2 regions of the Paenibacillus sp. TSA_86.1 genome follow, and region 2 is predicted to be linked to the other one. Evidence: predicted binding sites of a transcription regulator. Region 2 holds the regulator's gene; the other holds the start of a gene.
The links. Region 2 encodes NrdR, which represses ribonucleotide reductase genes. Its sites were predicted from a motif close to AACACNATATATNGTGTT; they were not measured.

Region 1 (12,155 bases), 140 kb from region 2:
TGATGGCTAAGAGTGATGAGTTGGTTAAATACATTACACAGCGTGTGGTGCATTATATCGACACCCCGAAGGATGAACGGAAAGAGCGGAGAGCGCAAAGCAGGAGGAAAGAGCCGTGGTCGATGAAGTGGTTTGGCATGATTCCTTTTGCGGTATCGCTATGGATGGGTAAAAAGAAAAAAGGTTCTGAGTGAAACTCTGAGTGAAGTGTTGTCTTAAACCTGTATAAATTAAACAAAAAGACGCAGTCCGAGAAGGGACGCGTCTTTTTATCATGTGATTGGAGTTTGTGCTTGTCTTCTACAGATTGATCATGTAAAAATGCCCGTCAAGCAAAAGCTTATTCAAAGGTACAAACCGTTGAGTGGAGTCAAAACCTCCAAGCCCTACATAAAGAACAGACGCTGATTCTTTCCCTGTCCCAGTGGTTAAACCTGATCTATCCTTGTTACCCGTTTGGATTGGGGGTATTGCTTCGGGTTGTTGCGTATGCCACATTTGGTATCCGCTTACTGGCAAGGGGCCTCCGTAAAATAGATTGCGTTCTCCTGCTGAAAAAACAAGAGCACTAAGATGACTGTTCTGAATCCGTTCCTTGACTTGAGAGAGTTGAAGAGGTTCAGATGTTAGCCAGGTTAGTTGTAATGAGGGGCCAAAAGCTGGCCGCAAACGGACTGGATCTGTGATCCACGTTGTGGCGGCAGGCATGGCCTGCAATTCTTGCAACTTCGGTGGGGCCGAAGATTGCGTTCCGGGACTTTTCTCTAAACGTTCCAACACATCACTCGGTAACAAATCTCCATTCGATGCATCAATATACAAGGCAGGATAATTCGCACGTCCCACTTTCCAATACGCCAGCAGAGGAGCAGCATATCGACGCGTAAGCTCTCCACCTGCGGTTTGTATTGTGCTCAGATTCAATTGCTGTCGTTCCAGAGCCTGTCCTAACAACTCGTTATTGTACAGCACTTCTTCTCCCTGACCGTACTCGCTAAGGAAATACTTTCCTTGTTCAGTTATGGAAATAATCATATACCCGATTCGTTGATCCTGAACGTTGGCGTAAACAAGCCAGCCGTGGGTACCCGGCCCCAAAGGATAATATTCAAGCTGGGCAGTAAGCCAGTCCGAATTAGATGTGCCAAGCACACTAGCTTGTTGCTGGGCATATTGCTCTACAGCAGCGGGAGCCAACCTGTCGGTGAGTACAGCCGCGTGAGCTGTTGACCCGAATGAGAAGAGGGTGAGACCGATCATTACGCTCAGGAAGACGTATAGGGGCTTCCATAGATTTTCTCGTTCTGTCGTGGCGTGTATCTTCAACTTGAACACCTTCTTCCTGATTCCATTGTAGAGCAGAGACGATGCAAAGAGTGCTGCAAAGTGTCGGTTCAGTGATCATGAATAAACACTACTTTTGCCAGCATTTGCAGGAAAAGTAGTGTCTTCGTCTTATCTTAAGTGAAACATGCCGCTGCTAATGGCGGTGACCTTCACCTTGGGCTCATATTGCCAGATCATTTCGGTTCGTCGTGTCTCATATTGCTGTTTCATTGCTTCACGATCCATGACCGCCTGTTTTGCTTTTTCTTGCTCTGGGTCTTCCTGATCCTGAGTAAGCATAACGGCTGGTTCGGCAGCCAATTCCACGTCATCCGTGACTGGCTCCAGTACGCCACGAACCCGATTATGGAAAGACGGAGCGGGTGATGGAGGGGAAATCGCCTGAACATCAGCTGAAGTCTGTACATCTGAATGGGTTGCTGAGGGTTTAGATGAAGCAGGAGTGGCATCTCCTTCAGTAACCTCAGGCATATCTTCCCGCAGCACGGCTTCATAATACGCGTCGACAACATCCAGTTCCAGTTGCAGGCGTTCTTTGGCTTTTTCTGCCCAGCTATAATCAAGTGTACTCAGATGATTGGTGAGATGCATTTCGAGAGCAGCCCCGGCATCAGCGAGTGAAATTTTGGGTGACTGAGCGTGCATATTTTCAGCCAGCCTTGGACTGAGATCACGCCGGTTCAGCTTGCTGCCGAATTTCTCGATAATTTCACCCGAGCGCAATGAAATGCCGAGAAAATGTAACTCCTCCCGTTTCAGATCACACGCAAACTCCACTTTAAAACAAACGCCTAACCAAGGTTCATACACAGCTGGAACTGTGGCCCGAATCTGACGTTTGGCAGCTTGTTCAAACAGGTTAACAAAAGCACCACCTTCGCGTGCCGCCTCAAAAATCTGTTGCAACCTGCGGCTGCCATACACGACATCTTCCCGCAGAATGCGTCCAGGGCCGAGCTGTGGCATTGAGGGTGTGATGCCGAAATAACGTCCGAGAATCGTATCTTTCGGTGCATCAGAGTTCGCTTCCGTAGAGACTCGAGCAGGCTCTGCAGCTTTGATTTTGGCTTCTGCCGCTTCCGTTATTTGCTGGTAGGCCTCCGGGTCAAAAACAAATGTAAAGGACATAGTCTCAGGTTCCACCCCGACACGTTCCACAAATCCCCAGTAATAGGGACGGTTCGTTAATGCCTTGTCTGCTTCAGGTGACAGCTTAACGGTAACATGAGCAGGGGATCGTTCCATGATCTGACAATCCAGGGCTTCCAGGTAGGTCAGAACATAAGCCTGGATCTCATGCGGTGACATCGTCATGGATCAGTTGCCTCCTTTGTGCAGATCAAGTTGGGTTATCAACGGCACCTCATCCGCGACTTCACGCTGAATCGTGCTCAGCGATTGACCGAGCGAGTCCATTTTGCGGCGAATATCTTCTTCGTTCTGCGATTCCAGCATAATTTTGTACAGACTTTTTTCAATGGATTCATTTTTCTCCAGCCGCTCCAGAATGACATCCAATCCGCCGATGACCATCTCAAACATATTAATTTTCTCATGCAGCAGATTCAAAATATGTTCTTCAATCGTGCCTTTGGTAGACAGGTTGAAAATGTTAACGTCATTCTGCTGCCCTAGCCGATGAACCCGGCCAATCCGCTGCTCTACCCGCATCGGGTTCCACGGCAGATCAAAGTTGATCATGTGATGACAGAATTGCAGGTTGATGCCCTCACCGCCAGCTTCCGTGGCAATCATTGCCTGCACGCGCCCGCGGAAGAGATCCATCATCCAGTCCTTTTTACCCCGATTCATACCGCCCCGATAAGGAACGGCTGTAAGGCCGTTGTTGCGAAAATAGTTCAGCAGATATTCCTGCGTCGCCCGGTATTCCGTGAAAATAATGACCTTCTCATTCATATCACGAATCAGTTCCATCGTTTTTTCGGCCTTTGTATTTTCTTTAATCGCCTTGATATGGGCCACCAGCTCCCAGATTTTATCTCGCAGCGGGGAATCGAGCGGAAGTTTCTTAGACAGATTCACAAGGGTTACAAATACGGCATCCCGGCTGCTACAGACTTCCCGTTGTAACGTGACGAGCGAAAGCATGCTGCTGAGATTACCGCCCGCTTCCTGGTACTGGTCTTTGACAAACGAGGTCACCCCGTCATAGAGCGTCTGCTCTTCGGGGGAGAGTTGCAGATCTACGTTAGAAACGTTCCGCTTCGTAAATTGCACGGGGCCTTCCCCTCGTCTGTTACGGATCATCACTTTGGACAGCTCGTCTTTGAGCTGTGCCTGATTTTTGGGAACACGTTTATCCACAACAAAGTTGGCTGCAAAATCGCCCTGACGACCAAGCTGGCCAGGCTTTAGCAAGTTGATGAGATTGAATAGTTCACTCATGTCGTTCTGCACAGGCGTAGCCGTGAGCAATAGGCAATATTTTTTGCGCAATTTCAACATGAATTGGTAGTTGGTCGTTTTTTTGTTTTTCAGTTTATGGGCCTCATCAATGATGATCATGTCATAGTCTGTGCCCAGCAGCATATCCTTGTGTGGGTCGCGCTTGGCCGTGTCCATGGAAGCGACTACGACTTCATTTTGCCAAGAGTAGGCTTTTTTCTGAGCAATTGCAGGGATGCCAAATTTGGAATTCAGCTCACGCACCCATTGCAGCACAAGAGAGGCAGGTACGAGAATTAATACTTTAGATACCAGACCACGAACCATATATTCTTTCAGAATAAGACCGGCTTCTATCGTTTTGCCCAGACCTACCTCATCGGCAAGAATGGCCCGGCCTGACATTTCAAATAATACTTTGCGTGCCGTATCCATCTGGTGAGGAAGCGGGGTCAAACCTTGCAAATGCTTCAGACACTGGATTTCATCAAAGTTCGGAATTAGATTGGTTTCTTCCGCCTGAATGCCAAGTTGAAAAAGACGGTAATCCCCCCAAGGGCCGCCTTTGTCCAAACGTGATTCAAGCTGGCTAAGCCAGTTACGATCAAACTCAAGAGGCACAGGCAACTCAGCTACAGGTTGATTCGGATGATGCGGATGTTTCCGGTTCATGATGCGACCTCCTCTGCCATTCTATTTATGTTGGACATGATCTTCACGGATTACTCCGATGAAAGAACAAACTTCTGAGCGTTGTATCCCGGATTATAGATCATTCAAAATATAGATAATGTTTTATTCGTAGGTAATAGTATGGACGAAGGAAAGGGAGTTCATAACCTGTTCCGCATCGTAACCGGTGAGATTATAAGGGTTTTTTGTGGAATATCAATATATAGTGTAATATACTGGTTATATATCACTATATGTAGTATTTTTGCATATTTTATTCACAGGAAAAGCAGTTTGTCTGATGAATTGAATTGTCTATTCGGGGAGGTTGATTTCAATGATGTCATCCAACAATACACAAACGAGTCATCCAGAGGATAACCAGGAAAACAAGCAAAAACTGCATGGGCTCAGCGAGAAAATATTTCTGGATCGTTATGCCTGGAAAGACGAGGATTCGAATCATGCAAAAATCGGAGATATCGTACTTGTGCTAACGAAGGATGATCCCAGGTTCCCGGTGAAGGAAGTGGGGCAGATTGTAGAGCGGCAGGGACAGCATGTTAAAGTACGGACGCGAAGCGATGTGATTATAGAGACCGATGTGGAGAAATTGACGCTCACGATAGAGAAGACACCAGAAGAGATGTGGGATCGTCTTGCGAGAGCGATGGCATCTGTTGAATCGACACCTGAAGAGCAGGTATTGTGGGAGAAGAAATTCCGTTCTGTGCTGGATGACTGGAAGCTGGTTCCTGGGGGGCGCATTGCTGCTGGTGCCGGAGCCAGTGATGAATTGACGCTGTTTAACTGTTATGTCATTCCTTCTCCGCAAGACAGCCGGGGCGGTATCATGAAGACGTTGACGGAAATGACCGAAATTATGGCCCGCGGTGGTGGGGTAGGTATCAATCTGTCTTCGCTTCGTCCGCGGCGAGCTATGGTAAAAGGCGTGAACGGTTCGTCCAGCGGATCGGTATCCTGGGGCGGTTTGTTCAGTTATACAACGGGCCTTATCGAACAAGGCGGCAGCCGTCGTGGTGCGTTGATGCTGATGATGAATGATTGGCACCCGGATGTGCTGGATTTTATTACGGTAAAACAAACGATGGGACAGGTGACCAATGCGAATCTGTCGGTTTGCGTGAGCAACGCGTTCATGGAGGCCGTCAAGCAGGACGGGGATTGGGAGCTTGTTTTTCCCGATACCCGTGATCCCGATTATGATATCAAGTGGGAGGGCGATCTGAGCCGGTGGAAGGCAGAAGGACATAAGGTCATTCCATATCGCACGGTGAAAGCGCGAGAAATATGGCATACGATTATTGAATCTGCGTGGAAATCAGCCGAGCCTGGCGTTGTATTCATGGAGTACTATAACCAGATGTCTAACAGCTGGTATTTTAATCCGATCATATGTACTAATCCTTGTGGTGAACAGGGTCTTCCCGGCTGGGGGGTATGTAATCTGTCGGCGATTAATCTGTCCAAATTCTATGATGAAACCAATCACGATGTGGCGTGGGACGAACTGGCGGAAACCACGCACATCTCGGTCAGATTTTTGGATAACGTGATTGACGCGACGCCGTATCATTTTGAAGAAAATCGATTAAATCAGCAGCGTGAACGCCGGGTGGGGCTTGGCACAATGGGGCTTGCGGAGCTAATGATCAAACTTCGTATCCGTTATGGCAGTACAGAGTCGCTTGATTTTCTCGATAAACTGTACGGATTCATGGCCAAGGAGGTCTATTTGGCTTCAGCCGAGATTGCTGCGGAGAAAGGTGCGTTCCCCGCGTTTGAGGTAGAACCTTACTTACAGAGTGGATTTATGAAACAGATGACAGCAACATATCCTGAGGTTGGAGAAGCCATCCGTGAAAATGGGGTTCGAAACGTGACGCTGATTACTCAAGCGCCTACGGGAAGTACCGGAACGATGGTGGGAACGTCGACCGGCATTGAGCCGTATTTTGCCTTTAAATATTTTCGCCAGAGCCGTCTTGGGTATGATGAACAATTTGTACCGATTGCTCAAGATTGGCTCGAGCAGCATCCCGGCGAACCTTTACCGGATTATTATGTGACTGCGATGGACCTTTCAGCTAAGAATCATATTCGGGTTCAGGCCAGGATTCAGAAATGGGTGGACAGTTCGATCTCCAAAACGGCAAATTGTCCGGCTGATTTTACAGTGGAGGATACGGCAGAACTGTATGAGTTAGCCTTTCATCTCGGTTGTAAAGGGGTAACCATCTATCGGGATGGCAGCAGGGATGTGCAGGTGCTCTCCACCTCGAAGAAAGAAGACGCCTCGGAGAAAGAGAACGGGAATACGGAGGTTAGGGCAGGTTTGCCAGCGACGGCCGAACAAGTAACAGAAGTTGTTGTGGATACGCAGTACAAACGCCGTCCGCAAGTGCTACGCGGTGCAACGTATAAGATCAATACGCCGTTTGGCATGGCCTATATTACGATTAACGATCTGGATGGTACACCCGGCGAGATTTTCCTCAATGTTGGCAAGGCAGGCTCGGATGTATTTGCGATGGCTGAGGCATTAGGCCGGGTCTGCTCTCTATTCCTGCGATATGGTGACCATGGTCATAAAGTGGAGCTTCTGATCAAACATCTGAAGGGCATCGGCGGTTCAGGGGCGATTGGCTTCGGAGCCAACCGGGTGGAATCCATCGCCGATGCCGTGGCCAAAGCACTGGAAAGCCATGTGCAGATGGATGAGGACAATGGAGAGAACGATGCTGAAGGTGAGGAGCAAAAGGCTTGTGTCCAATCGATAGACTTATGTCCTTCATGCGGTTCAGCATCGCTGATCAATGTGGAAGGCTGTAAAACATGTAGTAGCTGCGGTTACAGCAAGTGTAATTAAGCAGATTGAATGAAAAGTCCCCTATGGTTTTGGAATTATGACACTATTGTAATAATTGATTGCCGTGTTTATTAAGGTGAGTTCTATAACATATTTGAATAGATGCATCTATGGATAACAGATATTTGAACATTCAAGAGTTAAAAGACCTTGTAGGATAACGCTTTCGTAGCTTCAAGGTCTTGTTATTATCGAGTTGGCTAGGTCAGAGTTTTTGGGTGAATTGAATTTAGAGTATGAAAAATTTAGCTGATCTAACGACTTTTGGCGACTAAAGAGGCAGACTATTTAATTATCTACATGGTATAATTTTGAAGATATACATTTAGTAAGTATTCCATGAGAAACGAAAGGAGAAGTAGGATGAACAGAAACGAAGATGAAGGGGCAGGAATGGTTTCAAAAGTTTCTATCGGTGCCCGAAATCTTGGAGAAGAGGCAGTTAGGAAAACATTGCCGACGTTCGACTTGTTATTAAAACAAATTGAGCAAATCCGATCGAGTTCACTACACGTGGGAAACGATAACGGGATTCAAACTCCCCCTAATAACACAATTGGTATATTTGGCAAAAGAGGCACAGGAAAAACATCAGTTTTGTATACGCTGATTAATAAGTTAATACCTGCAGAACACAACAAACAAAAACACTTTAGATTTCATAATCATAACTTGGGAATTATTGAACCTGATCAATTCGGTGACAATACAAAAATTATGGGATCCATTGTCGGCTTATTAAAGAAGGCAGCTGAAAAACAGATCATGCTGATTAAAGATACTGGAAGTCATAGAAGATCAATCGATGCGTTCGAACCCTATTTTAACAAAGGAATTTTCATACCAGGCAATCCCCTTCAGCAACAACTAAATGATTTGATTGAGTATCACTTGTATACCGAAAGCGAATACCGTAATCTTCTTGTCCATACTTACGATGATCTGGCTACTCATATCAAAAAATCCTCTCACTTATTAACTCCGGATATCGAGTTTAAGGAAAAACTGCATGGTCTTATAACCTGTTTGGTTAAGAATCAGCGGATTTTGCTTCAGACTTCACAAGACAATAAAATAAAAATCGAGCCGCTTTTTTTTATTTTCATTGACGATATTGATTTGAAAATGACGAGAAGCCGTGAACTGCTGGAGGCAGTATTGCAATATGCAAATCACCCAAATGTCGTTACCGTTCTGTCAGGTGATTATGAAATTCTAAAGGAATCCGTCATGCTGGATTTAATAAGGGACGAACAACTGCACTTTAGTAATTTGAGGCCGATTAGTAAATTAAATGACAAAGAAACCATCATGGATCGAAAGAAAAATCTGGCACATGAATATATAAAGAAAATGATCCCTCCTGCACGAAGACATCAATTGTTGTACTGGAACAATAATACAATACCTGGATTTTCATTCGATAACGAAACCTTGATGGATCAACTTCTCAAGATGTTTGGCGAGTCCAGTCTGTTCAGCCATAGATCTGTTGGAGAAGAAAAGCTTCAGCCGATTACAATTAGTTATACGCTATTTGACAGAACACCTCGGGGGATTGTGAATGTTTATTATCATATTAATGAAATCAATCAACAATTTCCGCTCGAGATGGACGAGCATCGCAACATAAATAATCCAGAGTGGTTCAATATCGTAAAAGCACTTATTGATACGATTATTCTCTCTTCCACCAGATTGGTTGTGGAACAAGAATTTATCCTTGAACATTTTATAAGATGGGGAAACAATTCAAGTAACTCATATATTGATTATGCGGCTCTGAATTATGTAATAGACGAAGTAAATCAGAATGAAAAATCAACCCATCAAGAGAATTTGGATTTACTATTGTCACTAGTTCTGATCGGAGACATAGCTAAATCATTATTAATCAATATGAAGGTGGATCAAAATAAATGTCACGAGATTCAAAATCATTTGTTTGACTCTTTGTTGAAAAGCAAAGACACTAAAACAAAGCTGGGAAATATTGCAGAGTCGATTATAAAACATATTACTTTTCGAAATTCCCTTTTTTTTGTTGATCAGGCCTCGGAGCACACAGAATGGTTAAGTTACAAAAAAAGTGAAGGTAATGTTCATTCCGAAAGTCAGGAAATTCAAGAACGTTGGATGTTTATGTTAATAGCAACCTTACTGGAGAAAGACAAAGAACCCCAGTTGCTCGTTCGTTTATATTTACAATTATATCAACAAAACAGAAATGAGAAGAAACTGGATTATAGCAGGGGGATTTTAGATTTTCTTTCTGAACGGAGTTCCAGAACGGAACTATATGATTATTATTCAAATCTATACGCATATCCCCAACAGGATTGGTCCGAACTTATTTTCTCATGGGTTAGGAACACCACACACTTCAATGAGCTTTTTGTCAACATGTTGATTCAATTGAATTCATTGGATGATCATAGTTTTGATTCCTATGTCAAAGAAATTGGAAGTGAACCGGAGGGAGTTTCTGCTACAGCAGAGGCATCGCGTCTTAAAAAAATTCTCACCAATATTCAGAACCAGTCCAAAACGCAAGAACTTTCTTTGACACCAAATCAGAATGCCGCAATTCTAAGAAGAATCAAAAAATTCTATGAAGATCTTTTAAGTAGAATCAGAGACGATCATCAAGGGCTGTTTGAGGTTGAATGGAAATCGAGCGACTCAGTCAACCAAGCAATGGATGTTTTTTTAAATGGAACTGACGGCATGAAAACAAAATATAAAGAAGTGAAGGAATTGATCAAAAATAAAAAAGTACAAAACAAGTATGAAGCGTATGCGGACTACATAGAAAGACGTCATAAAGTCAGTAATCTTGCTAACAATTATAGAGTTTGGTTTGGAAGGAAAGAGGCTGATAACCTTATAAAGGTGCTTCGAGAGCAATCTTTTTTAGCTCCCAAAAACTTTTATGCAGTCGAGCTGCATGTCTTAAGACTTCTAAAGCCTTATCTTCTCCAGGTTAATGAAAATATTATCCAAGATCAAGAATACGAAGCTGCAAAAGTTCAGATGCGGCAGAATCTGAGCTCTGCGTTTGAGGAAGCAATGAGTATAACCAGCAGTGAATTAAATGCACTTGATATGGAATTATGGGAAGATGAAGATTCAGAGGAACGCGAAAATGCCTAGTAAAGTAAACTTGATGTTACATGTTGCATTTTTTCCTATTAAAGATCTATTGTTTGCACACAACATGGAACTGGTTGAGGTAGCGCGGAAAGTCCATCAGAACGAAAATAAAAGCCTTAGCTCCAGTTATAAACTGAGGAGTAAGTTGTATCCCTCACTTTTGACCCTATGTCGATCGTCGACTCTGGATCAGATCGATCTGTTACTGGAGAAGTTTCACCCCTATTTGTTTCGCCAATTTTTTGGTTCAGACACGATGACTTTGGAGGAGATGGAACTTCAGCTTTACAAATATTATTTTAACCTCATAGGACACTTCGCTCGTGCATTGTTGTCGCATCGGGACGGAGAGATGGTTTTTAAGTATTGGAAGCAGGAGGTTCATGCAGACGAGAAGCACTTGGCTGATGTGTGGGAAGCTTTTACCGAATTCGATAAAGTTCATATGTTTAGCACCTTGAGTCGTCTCCTACCTCTGGATTTATTTATAGTTAAATATCATGCAGATAATTATTTACTTGAACCGCTCCAACTTGATGGACTATATCAACATATCAACTTAGCAGATGCCCCGCTACATGACGTTTTGCGGCAGGGAGTAGCGGAAAATCATATGCATGCGAGTGCAGCTTCTACGTTTACGTTGCTGTGGCAAGCCTGTATGAACTTTAATGGGATTTTCAAAGATAATATTGTGGGAGATTATATCAGAACATTTAAAACTTCCTTCTCTTCTACTTCCACGCAGGTAGGAGAGTACCTCTTGACTGCTCAACTCTTAAGGCGTGTACTGTGTTATTATTTTGATTCCGGAACAACAATAAAAATCAGCAAGTGGATGGTTTCCTTTACAGCTAAGCCATTTGGAAGATTGAATGAGTTATTATTCAATGATCTTCACTTTGCTTCAATTGAGGAATTGAAAGATAACTTGGAAGTCTTAAATAAAATGTTTAAAACAAACATTGAGCATGACGAGACAGATTGGGTTTTTGACATTTTCGGTGAATACAAGCATATCAATACGTACGGCGAGTTTGTATTCATGCAACAGGTGATGAAATATATTGAGTCTAAAGACAGAGAAAAGCGAAATCCTGAAACGCAAGAAGTGTTAACTTTGTTTTTTCGGTACATCCGGATCAAAAATGAGTTCTATCAGCAAGTAAACCAATCTAAGGCGATTAACGGGCTTGACTACTTCCGTACTTATTTCAGCAGAGCGACCGGCATCTTTGATTCGAAAAGTGAACGTTTCTATCTGGATATGTTAAGGAACTTATTTCAGAATCAATATTTGCAGAAAGTTGAGTTTAGAATTTCGATCGAGAAGCGGGAATCGCATAACAGACTCACAATTTTGCGAATTCTTAAAGCGTATCGCTTAATTTTAAGCGAGGATTACAATGTTGACCAGGACCGTCAATCTTCTTTTCCACGTATTGGAATTGTCTATCATCTGATGAAGGAAAAGGATGATCTGAATAAGGATTGGAGGCTCGCAAATAGTGAGGGTCAAATTGACAAGCTTCATTACGGAAAAATCCAACGGAGTTATTTGGATAAGATTAAAATGATTTTGAATCTGCGTAACCGTATCCCCTATTTGTCCCATTTTATTGTCGGATTGGATGCGGCCAGCCTAGAAAATAACACGCCGGTTCAGGTATTTGCTCCGGTATATGGT
Region 2 (12,155 bases):
CCAAGTATGGGTTGCCTTCGCTGGTTGAAGACGATACCGTTCTGGGGAAAGGCGCGAAATACAAAGTGCCTGATGCGGATGTTCTGAGCGATTTTCTGTGCCGGAAAGCCGCTGCGCTGGCCGCGATTATCCCGCTTCAGGAACAAGCGCTGGAGAGCGATGAGATGAACTCGCTGTTCCATGAACTCGAGATGCCGTTATCTCGTATTCTTGCTGACATGGAGAAGCAGGGCATCAAGGCCAACACAGCTGACCTGCAAGCGCTTGGTAGTGAGTTTGAAGGACAGATCGGCAAACTGATGGCGGAAATCTACAAGTTGTCCGGCACGGAGTTCAATCTGAATTCACCAAGACAACTCGGCGAGATTTTGTTTGACAAGTTGGGCCTTCCTGTCGTGAAGAAAACAAAAACAGGCTACTCCACCGATGCGGAGGTGCTCGAAAAGCTGGCCCCTTACAACGATGTGGTGCAGCATATTTTGCAATATCGCCAGCTTGCCAAGCTGCAATCTACGTATGTGGAAGGTTTGCTCAAAGAGATATCGAGTCGGGATGGTAAGGTGCATACCTTCTATCGTCAAACCATTGCAGCGACAGGACGGCTGAGCAGCCAGTTCCCGAACTTGCAGAACATTCCGATCCGTATGGAGGAAGGACGCAAAATTCGGAAGGTCTTTGTGCCGTCCGAGCCGGGTTGGTCTATACTGGCAGCCGATTACTCCCAGATTGAGTTGCGTGTACTTGCACACATCTCAGATGATGAGCGGTTGAAAGAAGCTTTTGTGCAAGATATGGATATCCATACGAAGACTGCTTCCGATGTATTCGGCGTGAAGCCGGAGGATGTGGACAGTGATATGCGTCGTTCCGCCAAGGCGGTTAATTTCGGAATCGTATACGGGATCAGTGATTACGGCCTTTCTCAAAATTTGCACATTACACGGAAAGAAGCGGCACAGTTCATCGATCAATACTTCGAAGTATTCCAGGGTGTGCGTCGTTATATGGATGATATCGTGAAGGAAGCACGGCAGGACGGTTATGTGAAAACATTGCTGGAACGTCGCCGTTATTTGCCCGAAATCAACGCAAGCAATTTCAATTTGCGTTCCTTCGCGGAACGTACGGCGATGAATACACCCATTCAAGGTACTGCGGCTGATATCATTAAGCTGGCGATGGTACAGATGGATGAGGCGCTGCGGGAACGCAATCTTCAGAGCCGTATGCTGCTTCAGGTGCACGATGAGCTCGTGTTTGAAGTACCGGCGGATGAACTGGAACTGATGAAGGAGCTTGTGCCTTCAGTCATGGAAAAGGCGCTCTCGCTGTCGGTTCCGCTAAAAGCTGAAGTTAGCTTTGGTGAGAACTGGTATGAGGCAAAATAGATAAGAAAGGGTCCCGCTGAGCGTCATCTTCCGTTATAATATAAGGGAGGTGAGAACATCATGCCGGAACTACCGGAAGTCGAAACAGTCAGAAGAACATTGAATCAACTTATTGTAGGCAAAACCATTGATCATGTTACCGTTAATTTGCCGCGGATTATTCAGCGGCCTGATGATATAGAAGCATTTGCACTGGAACTGGCAGGACATACCGTGATTAGTGTTGAGCGCCGGGGCAAGTTTTTACGTATTTTGCTGGACGGGCTTGTGCTGGTCTCCCATCTGCGGATGGAGGGACGTTACGGGGTGTACCATCAGGACGAAGAGGTAGAGAAACATACCCATGTCATCTTCCACTTCAATGATGGTACGGAATTGCGATATAAGGATGTTCGTCAGTTTGGAACGATGCATCTGTTCAGTGCAGGCGAAGAACTGGTTTCGAAACCACTAATGAAGCTTGGATTGGAACCGCTGGATGAAGCTTTTACCGTGAATGCGTTCGCTGAAGCAGTGGGGAAACGTACCACCAAAATCAAAGCCGTTTTGCTCAATCAGGCATATGTCGTCGGGATCGGGAATATTTATGTGGACGAGGCACTCTTCCGTGCAGGTATACATCCGGAGACGATTGCCAAGACGCTGACTGAGGCACAGCTGGAGGTGCTGCACGAAGCCATTGTGGCTACGTTGCAGGATGCGGTGAATGCCGGGGGCTCCTCGATCAAGTCGTATGTCAACGGACAAGGCGAGATGGGCATGTTCCAGCATCAGCTGAAAATATATGGCCGTAAAGCGGAGCCTTGCCACACCTGTGGCACGTTGATTGAAAAAAGTGTCGTTGGCGGACGCGGGACGCATTTTTGCCCGAATTGTCAGCGACTTGATCTCTCTAACCTGAACTGAATCAATGAAATGATGAAATCATAGCACCCTTGGATTCCTCCCTCCATATACTGATATGGCAGAAATAAGCGGGCATATACCCATACTGACATCATCAGTTGGCACGTACCGCACAGGGGAGGAATCCGGGGTGCTGCATCATTTTATTTCATTACTGGCGCTTGCTTTTGCAGTGAGTTTAGATGGTTTCGGAGTTGGAATTACATATGGACTTCGGAGGACCAAGATTCCGCTCTTATCCATTGCTATTATTTCACTTTGTTCGGGATTGGTTATCGCATTGTCTATGCAGGTTGGGGTGTTATTATCTCATGTCGTGTCACCAGGTGTGGCTTCGATAGTGGGAGCTGTCATTCTGATTGTGATCGGTGCGTGGTCGCTCTTGCAACTGATTCTACGGCGAGGTAAAGAACATGAAGATACAGAGAGCGGAGTGTCGCAGGAAAAGGTGGTTCAGGGAAGCGGGACAACAGATTCAGGTCTGACATCTGGAGCCAAGAATCAATTGATGGTCCTGGAGGTGCAGCCTTCGCCAACGGATGGGTCGGTGGAACGAATGGTGTTTACACTTGAACTGCGCAAGCTTGGCGTGGTCATTCAAATCCTGCGTAGCCCGTCCAAAGCAGACATGGATAATTCAGGTAGTATCTCGGCTCAAGAGGCGATGTGGCTGGGGATTGCGTTGTCACTTGATGCTTTCGGAGCAGGGCTAGGTGCGGCGTTGCTTGGCTTCCCTACGCTGTGGACGGCACTCGTAATTGCATTGTTCAGCGGAGCCTTTCTGTCCGTTGGGTTGAAGGTTGGATTACGTTTTGCAGCACAGCGCTGGATGCAGAAGCTTTCGATTCTGCCAGCTCTGATGTTAATGATTATGGGAATATTCAAGTTGTTTTGAGGAGTAATTAAGTGTTATGAGGTGAGACGATGAATATAGGCTTAACGGGCGGAATCGCAACAGGCAAAAGCAGTGTTTCCGCCTATCTGGCCAGTAAGGGAGCGCTGCTCATCGATGCAGATGTTATTGCCCGGGAAGTCATGTTGCCTGGGCATCCCGTTTTGGCTGCCGCTGTTCAGCGGTTTGGACAAGCGATACTAAATGAGGACGGAACGCTGGATCGGAAAAAGTTGGGAAGTATTGTTTTTCAGCAACCGGAGGAACGTAAAGCGCTTGAGGCCATTACTCATCCGGCCATACGTAAGGAGATGCGTGACAGGGCAACTGCATATGAATTAAACCACCCGGACAAGCTGGTGGTATCGGATATTCCATTGCTGTACGAGTCGGGCCTTGAAGATGGTTTTGCGGAAGTTATGGTTGTGTATGTCCCGAGAGCAGTACAACTGGAACGGTTGATGAGTCGGGATCAGATGAACCGTGCTGATGCGGAAGCGCGCATTGCGGCACAGATGGATATCGAACGAAAAAAAGAGCGGGCAGATATCGTCATTGATAACAGCGGTTCATGGGAGCAGACGGAGCAGCAATTGCAATCTTTTTTAACGCATAAGGGCTTGTTATGAAAATATTGCGTAAAAAGCGTGTATTGTTGATTATGTTTGTTTCCTTTGTACTTGTGTTATTTCTAAACAGCAACTGGATGACATGGTTTTACCCGATTGAATATAAGGAAGAGATTCGGGCCCAATCTCAGAGTTATGAGGTGGATCCGTTTCTAATCGCTTCGATTATCAGGGTAGAGACCAATTTCAAGACGAGCAAGGAATCCAAGCGCGGTGCGATCGGACTCATGCAACTTATGCCAGATACGGCAAATTGGATTTTGGAGCAAGCCAAGATTCCTGATACTTCCCTGGAGGAATTAAAGCATGAACCGGGGCGAAATATTCAACTCGGAACATGGTATTTACGGAATCTGTCGGATCAGTTTAATGGCAACGAAATTGTGATGATTGCCGCGTATAATGCCGGACCGGGGAAGGTCAGCAGCTGGTTGAAAAACGGTGTATGGGATGGCAAACTTGAAACGGTAAAGGATATTCCTTTTGGCGAAACACGCCACTATGTACAACGGGTCATTTACTATTATAATCAGTATGTGAAGATCTACGATACGTTCTAGAGCGATGCCTGCAAAAGAGATACAGAAAGCACGGAGCAGACCGGTAGTGTACCGGCCGCCCCATGCTCCTCTGTGTAACGTATTACGATGCAGATAATTATTGGTATTGACCTGCCAATTGCTGTTCTGCAATTGTTACCAGACGCTTCGTGATGTATCCACCGATCGAACCGTTCTCGTAAGAAGTCATGTTACCTTGGTATCCGTCTTGCGGAATGCTGATTCCGAGTTCTTGAGCTACTTCATATTTCATTTGCTCCAGAGCTGCGGAAGCTTTAGTTACAACCAAGTTATTGGAGTTACCGTTGCTTTGTGCCATTGCTGTTCACCTCCTCGCGGGTTGGTAAAAGTATTATGTGTCGCGAATGCGATTTTCATTACAAGATATGCTCAGGGAATATGTGGTAAAAAGTAAAAGTGGGAAGTGATCTTAGTTGAAATGTCCTTATTGTGGTTATTTAGGCACTAAAGTGCTGGATTCGAGACCAGCCAATGAATCCAAATCCATCCGCCGCCGCCGCGAATGCGAGCAGTGCGCCAGAAGGTTTACAACATTTGAGATGATTGAAGAAACACCGTTGATCGTCATTAAGAAGGACGGCAGCCGGGAAGAGTTCAGCCGTGACAAAATTCTCCGTGGTTTGATTCGTGCGTGTGAGAAGCGTCCGGTATCGGTGGAAACGCTGGAGATGATGGTATCTGAAGTGGAGAAGTCACTGCGTAACACAGCCGAAGCGGAGGTAGAGAGCCGTCAGATTGGTGAATTGCTAATGGAGCAGCTGTTTCCGGTGGATGAGGTGGCGTACGTGCGTTTTGCTTCTGTATATCGCCAGTTCAAAGACATTAACATGTTTATGAAAGAACTGAAATCACTGCTGTCCAAGGATGAACTGGAGGAGTAGTGTAGTGGGGGAAAAGGAGAAGAGCAATCCGGGGGCTATCGTTGATATGTGCCCGCAACATGAATGTTCTTCTCCATACGATTTCGGCGGTTCAAAAGGGTATTGACAGTCCAGAAGGGATTTTATATGATATAGAAGTCGCCTGTAAAATGAGTTTTTGCAGTGCTGGACAAGATGTAACTTCATATCCTGGGGCCTTAGCTCAGCTGGGAGAGCGCATCGCTGGCAGCGATGAGGTCAGGGGTTCGATCCCCCTAGGCTCCATACTAAGGAAAAGCCGCTCCGAAAGGGGTGGCTTTTTGGGTTTTAAGCGTATGAGGAGTAAACTGCAAGTTTTAGTTTATGTGGACTGACGTGTAGGGAAAGGGTTCACAAAATGCGTTTCATATAAGAGCGCATAGTCTGAAGCTAATGCTAAAGTTAACATAATAAAAATTTTACACCAGACGATGAAGAAAATAAGATGGAAATATCAAATAATATTAGAAAAGACAACATATGGAGTAGCACGTTTTTAAAACAAATAGTAGCTTGGTGTCTATATTAATTAAAATACTTCCAGTGAGTGAGGTCTTCAATGATGTGGTCATTCATTCTAAATGTTTATGAATACATAATTCTTGTTATTTCTTTAATAGATAACTTGGGCACTTGGATAGTTGTGAGGATTCTGCTCATGTATGGTTTCTTGCTTGTTTGTTTGACTGTTTTATTGGTAGTTTATGATATGCTTATAATTAGTTTATCCCAATTGTTGGCTTATCTATATGAATTATCAAGAAAGAGAAGATCCATTTCTACAATAAGACTGCTCTCTGAATGGTTCTATTTGTTTGACAAGCTTTTATATAAAATTTCACCACACTTATTTCAATATAGTTGGCCAAGTGACAATGTGTTTAAAAAGTCAGATAAATACAGCCCGATTGTGCTATCTCGTACTTTAAGTGCATTATTTATTAGCATGGTTGCAGTTAGCCCTACTAATTTTGTAATTTGGGGTACAATTGCTATGTACTATTTTCCTACTGCCCCTATAGCAAGCTATAATTGGCTTAGACAATTGTCTTTTGATAAGGTTTACTTAGCCCTTACAAAATTTGAGTATGAGAAAGTAAATGATTTTGTTAGTTTTAGTCTGTTTGTTCTCTCTCTGCTGATCCTTTTACGGTTATCTTCCTCTTCATTTAAATGGCGTGCTATGATGAAAGTCAATGAGGAGAAGTATGAAAAAGTAATTAGATATCAGGAAACTATTGAGAACGAGTTATGGAAAATTAGAACCGGGTCATACACTAATATTTCCGAACTCAATCTTAAAATCAGTTCTTTACCGAATATTTATTGTCAGTTAGTTACGAAGACTGATAATTACTTATTTGAAGATAATAAGTTAAAACGAAAGACGAAAGAGTCTTGGAGACATTTCCAGTACAAGAACATTCAGGATATTTACAAAGGGCTTGAGTCTTTCCAAGTTCCTCTACAGAAGATAAATGAAGTCTTAAAAGATATTTCTGATTTGAAAGTTGGCTATATTTATCTGAGAATTAACAAGTGTGTGAGGTATGAAACAATTAAATTGGGACTGTATAGAGAAACTCATCTTGATTGGGAACTGATTGAAGGAGATAAATTTCGGAAGGCTATTGAAAATAGGTTAGAGAAAATTTCATATTTATCTGATCGATTTATGAAATTCAAAAAAATTAATAATGGTATGCTAAGTAAAAATGAGTTCGTTGAAGAATATAACAAATATGGTGGTTCGGTTGCTTACGAGGACATAGTAAAGTATACAGAAAGTAAATTGGAAGAAGAACTAATAAATTTTAAGAGATTTCTCCATAGAGCACTGGAGGAAGCGATATTTTCTCATACTGTCCTTGAGCAATATCTCACACTTTCGCATAAGAATACACGATTTAGTCTGCTTAAGATAATCTCTAACTTTATTACTAAATAGAATTCTGCTTAAATGCTTCAAAAAGATAGATGAAATCGAGACTACATTTTGACTTACTTAGTTACACGCTGGGTTATTGTTGTGAAAATGACTGTCCATAGAAGAGCGAATTTCTGCCAGTGAAGCTCTCAAAAGTTCGATCACCCTAAACTACATACTTCAAGAAAGAAAGAACGTCATGTGGTTGCTTTTACTGTGGAAAAATAGGGACTGTAATCTAGCAGGACCCATAATAAGGGCCGTTCAAGAGTCGTAGAAATTATGTGATTTTTAATAAGATCCTGAACTTTGAAGGAAGCGAGTATAATACAGCCCAATAGACCGCGTTAATATTATTTGCTTAAGTAACAATTGTGGTATAGAGCATCACTGGCAGCGATAGGTCAAGGGGGCGATCCCCTTAGGTTTCATAAGAGTGTTACAAAAAAACGGCAGAAATGCCGTTTTTTTGTTGGAGTCAATTGTTTCTCATGTCACAGATGAAAATTTGTTTCTCTGTGGCTAATAACGAATGTATGTAATTGACGCATGTGGAATTTCTATTATGATGATATGGGGGGAGGGTTGTCTTATGCCGAAAAATGATAATATGTTAGCCATTCTATGGATGTTAAATTCGGGAGAAAAGTTAACTGCAAAACAAATATCCGAAAAGTTAGAAGTCAATATAAGAACCGTTTATCGGTACATTGATGCACTATGTTCTAGTGGAGTGCCGATCATATCCGACGCAGGTCATCATGGTGGATATAGCCTGTTGCATCATTTTATCAGAGCGCCTCTGCTATTTGATATCGAAGAAAAAAAGACACTCCTTCATGCTGCTGTTTTTGCAAAAGAAGCTGGATACCCATCGAGCGAGACATTAGAGAATGCGACAGCCAAGTTGAAAATGTATTCGAATGAGCAACAGGAGAGCGAACTAAACAAACATGTAGCTGGATTTGAAGTGATAAACCGCATGGTCAGCCCTTCAAGTCAGCTCATATTAGCGGAATTGGAACATGCTGTAGAAAACGAAATCACTGTAGAGATGGATTACCGTACAAACCATGAAGATAAGCCAAAGAACAGGATGATCGATCCTTATGGAATCGTTTACTGGAACAATAAATGGTATACGGTTGCATTTTGCCACTTAAGAAATGAAATACGAAGTTTCCGGGTAGATCGGATTTTACGAATCAAGCGTACTCAACTAATCTTTAAGCGTCCTGAAGCTTTTTCTAGCCGTGAATTTTTTATGAAAAACCTGTTACCTGATCTTGTAGGTAAGGACGGGTTAATTTGTTTAAGGATCGAAGGCAGGCCAGAGGCGTTAGATGAACTAAGCATGCATTGGTTTTTCGGCCATCATCTGCAAGAGCGAACATTGAATCAAGCCATCTTTTTATTTGAGGAAAAATCCATTCATCATTCTGTCCCTTATTTTCTCCTATCCTATGGTACATCCATTCGAATCATCGAACCCCAGCGTGTGAAAGACAGACTTGTTGCTGTTGCAACAGAGTTAATGGAATATTATCAACAATAATAGCTTCACTGACAGCAGATGTCAGTGAAGCTATTTTATAATGAGATAGTCAGTGATTATCGATGGATTGTAGTCCTTGATAGATAAGAAAAGGGAGAAATTTAAAAATGAAAAATACAGTATATCTTTATGTTTTTGACAGCATGTCCGATTGGGAAATAGGTCATTTAACGGCCGAGCTGAACTCAGGAAGATACTTTAGAAAGGGACTGGCTTCAGCACAAATAGTAACCGTTGGGATCGAAAAGACTCCAGTAACTACAATGGGCGGATTGAAAATAATACCTGACATTAAAGTGGATGAGTGCAGAATTAGCAGTATAGATGCACTAATTTTACCAGGGGGAAACACATGGACAGAGGATATTCACAGGCCCATATTAAAAATTGCCGAGATGTGTCTACAAGAAGGGATCGTCGTTGGAGCCATCTGTGGTGCTTCCATAGGACTCGCTCAAGCAGGATTATTAGATTCACGTTTTCATACAAGCAATGATCTGGCTTACCTTAAAATGATTTGTCCGTCTTACACAGGCGAAGAATATTACAAATTGGAATCTGCAGTTACCGATGGAAAACTGATCACCGCTTCCGGAGTAGCTCCACTTGAATTTTCTGTTCATGTTTTAAGAGCGCTAGATGTGTTTTCTCCAGAAACATTAGAAGCATGGTATCATCTTAATAAAACGCATGAACCTCAACATTTCTACGAATTAATGAATTCAATTCAATGACAGCTCTACTCAAAGAGAAACGCCACCACTTCAATGTGATGGCGTTTCTTTGATGGATCGCTTCGTAAATCTGTCTTCTTATTGGTAGTAAAGTAAGGACTTTTGCTAAAATGGTTCTTTAGGGGGCCACTTTAGGTTAGATATTGTTCAGTTTGAAGCCGCTCGGCGCACCGGGTACGGCCGGTTTTCGCTGTGCGAACATCCAATCAAAGACATCGGTGTAGTCATTGTTCCAAGCTGGCAAGTTAGAGGACTGTGCTGTGGGAGCTATTGTCCAAGTTCCCATAGTTATCTGGTTATAAAGAACCGCCGCTTCAACTTCATGGGCTATATAATCAGCCAGAACAGGTGTGTTGGCAGGATTCGGCCTCAGATTCGGTTGATCAAATTGATTGTAGGGCCATGTAAGTACTTCATTACTTTCAAAGCGTGAAGCCCTCGCATTGACCATTTTCGGCATATTGGTATTGATGAAATTATTGAGGTTAGTCTGGTAGCTTCCAACATTATGAGCATTTAAAAACATCCAATAGGCCAGGGTGGTGTGAGCGTTATTGTCCTTAGCGTTCGGTGAACCGCTTACCGGGGCCATAGGTGCGGCGGCGGCGAAGAAACCAGGGTGGCTGTTAACTAAGTTGTTCGTATACTGGCCTCCCCAGGAGAAGCCCGCCGCGTAAACACGGTTAGGGTTTACTTCGCCGCTGGCAATCAGGGCGTCTATGACCTTCTTAACATTCTCTGTTGAAGGAACGGATACGCCGTTATAGGAAATATTCAGGATGTGGCTGGCGTATTTTTCAGGATTCTGTGCCATTTTTTTCATCAGAGCGACGGAGCCGTTGGCGGATTTCATGGCTGCTTTTTGGTCGGCTGCTGCGTTTGTTCCGCCGCGTGACATGCCATGGGTATACACATACAGCGGTAATCCTTTCATCACGTTACCGTCTTCATCCTTGTGAAGGTAGAGCGAACGATTGACCGAATTATCCGTGAATGTTGTGAACTTATCAAGGATGGGATTCACAACTTTTTCCTGTTCAAAAACTACGTTTTGAAGCGGATTCCCTTCTGTTAGTACGATCTCACCCTTGGGGATGAGGGTGTAAACCTGTTTTGTCGAGTTACTACTGCCATCTAGTGTTGTATTGCCGCCGCTTTGTGAATAAAATTCAGACTCAACGACGATGTAACGGCCACTCGCCAGTCCGTCCTGATAATCTGGTGAATTGCTTACCGGCCCCACATAGCCTCGTACCTTAGGTTCGTCATTAGCGTATACCCTTGTGATCTTGCGTGGTCCTTCAAAGGTCACTGCTTCACCGTTTAGGGTCGTATTCCTAGCCGATAAGGCAAACAAGTCCGGATTAAGCGCGGAGCCTATCGCCGCCTTCTCTTCGCCTAAATCAATGATAACAGCCGTAGTGTACTCGCCACTGGCGAAGTTGTCATTCCATACGATAAAGGGAAGTATGCCCGCGTCCGGATCATTTTTGAATGTCACATGAATGGTATGATTAGCCTCAATATTCGAAAAGGTATAAGTGCCAGCAGATGGTGTCACGCTCTCGCCATCTACCGTTACCGTATCCACAACTTTACCGGAATCGGGGGTAAACGTAATTTCTTTGTTAGAGCCCCGATCCACTCTCAGCACATCGCCGGGTGGGTTCGACATGATTGAGCCGCCCGGTCCGGCAGTGGCGGTAATGGATAATCTAGTGTCCACTTCATTGGCCGAGATGAGCTGCAGGCTGTCTGTAAATGAATCAGAGCTGGTATAAGCTGCGTCTGGAATTCCAAAAGAGGAAACGACTTCATAGCGGTCAGCACCGTTTTCTGTCGAGTTATTGATATAAACCTCAAAGGTAAGCATTCCCTCCTGTAAGGTCAAATTTCTTTTGGGTATTCTCATCTCCACAATGTATCCTGTTTCCGTGATCTGGGTCCATGCAGCTCTGCCTGGAGCGGCCTGCCCTGAAAATACACCCGTCGAGCTGACGCGCCATTGGTTTGAGCCTCCGTTTCCGGTACCCACATAAAACTCCAGGCTGTCATACCGATGATCTGCGCCAGCTCCCTGATATAGATTACTATCATTCACAACTACGCGGGCATACAGGTATTCATGATCCCAAAGGATTCTGGCTGTACCCGTGGCATGGGGTCTGGGGTCGGTGGGTACCGTGCTTTTGTTGATGTGATGCTCCATGGTTTGGCTCCAGAGGGGGTCGTTTGACCCGAGTTCGGGAGTTCCAAAAATGGCGGCCTTTGTTTCATTCGCTTCTGCTGAGCTCTCGATGTTGTCATTGTCGGCAGCGTAGCTCGTAGGCATTAGCGAGGCCACCATGACCAAGCAACAAAGGAACGCGAGCATTTTTCTAAATCGTTTTGGCATAGATGCAATCCTCCTTATTTTTTGATCCGGTACGCTCATGGTTTACTCGCATCCGTATTTGGAAGCGTTATCAAGTTGACAAGCGCACAACTATATATATTATGTTTATCTGGGGTTAAATCCTTTAATTTGAATGCAGAGTATATTTTGGAATAAAAACGATGACTTCGAGGGATAGGGACAACGCTTCAGTCCACATCAAATTTCAAATTGTAATAAAAAAGTCCACGTTATTAACATGATAGTACA

Region 1: the regulator NrdR is predicted to act here: its motif matches at 4,672-4,689, upstream of ACUTVW_RS05105 (adenosylcobalamin-dependent ribonucleoside-diphosphate reductase).

The regions. Positions count from the first base shown of each region.
Region 1 is NZ_JBQZGE010000001.1:1,091,033-1,103,187, forward strand. It holds gene ACUTVW_RS05085 (YqzE family protein) at 1-194, shown strand, start outside; gene ACUTVW_RS05090 (hypothetical protein) at 301-1,326, opposite strand; gene ACUTVW_RS05095 (YqhG family protein) at 1,456-2,661, opposite strand; gene ACUTVW_RS05100 (DEAD/DEAH box helicase) at 2,665-4,425, opposite strand; gene ACUTVW_RS05105 (adenosylcobalamin-dependent ribonucleoside-diphosphate reductase) at 4,766-7,315, shown strand; gene ACUTVW_RS05110 (hypothetical protein) at 7,679-10,468, shown strand; gene ACUTVW_RS05115 (hypothetical protein) at 10,461-12,155, shown strand, end outside.
Region 2 is NZ_JBQZGE010000001.1:948,669-960,823, forward strand. It holds gene polA (DNA polymerase I) at 1-1,388, shown strand, start outside; gene mutM (DNA-formamidopyrimidine glycosylase) at 1,449-2,294, shown strand; gene ACUTVW_RS04415 (MntP/YtaF family protein) at 2,425-3,189, shown strand; gene coaE (dephospho-CoA kinase) at 3,219-3,815, shown strand; gene ACUTVW_RS04425 (lytic transglycosylase domain-containing protein) at 3,812-4,375, shown strand; gene ACUTVW_RS04430 (alpha/beta-type small acid-soluble spore protein) at 4,473-4,694, opposite strand; gene nrdR (transcriptional regulator NrdR) at 4,810-5,277, shown strand; tRNA gene ACUTVW_RS04440 (tRNA-Ala) at 5,469-5,541, shown strand; gene ACUTVW_RS04445 (hypothetical protein) at 5,954-7,243, shown strand; gene ACUTVW_RS04450 (helix-turn-helix transcriptional regulator) at 7,815-8,777, shown strand; gene ACUTVW_RS04455 (type 1 glutamine amidotransferase family protein) at 8,885-9,511, shown strand; gene ACUTVW_RS04460 (sugar-binding protein) at 9,648-11,906, opposite strand.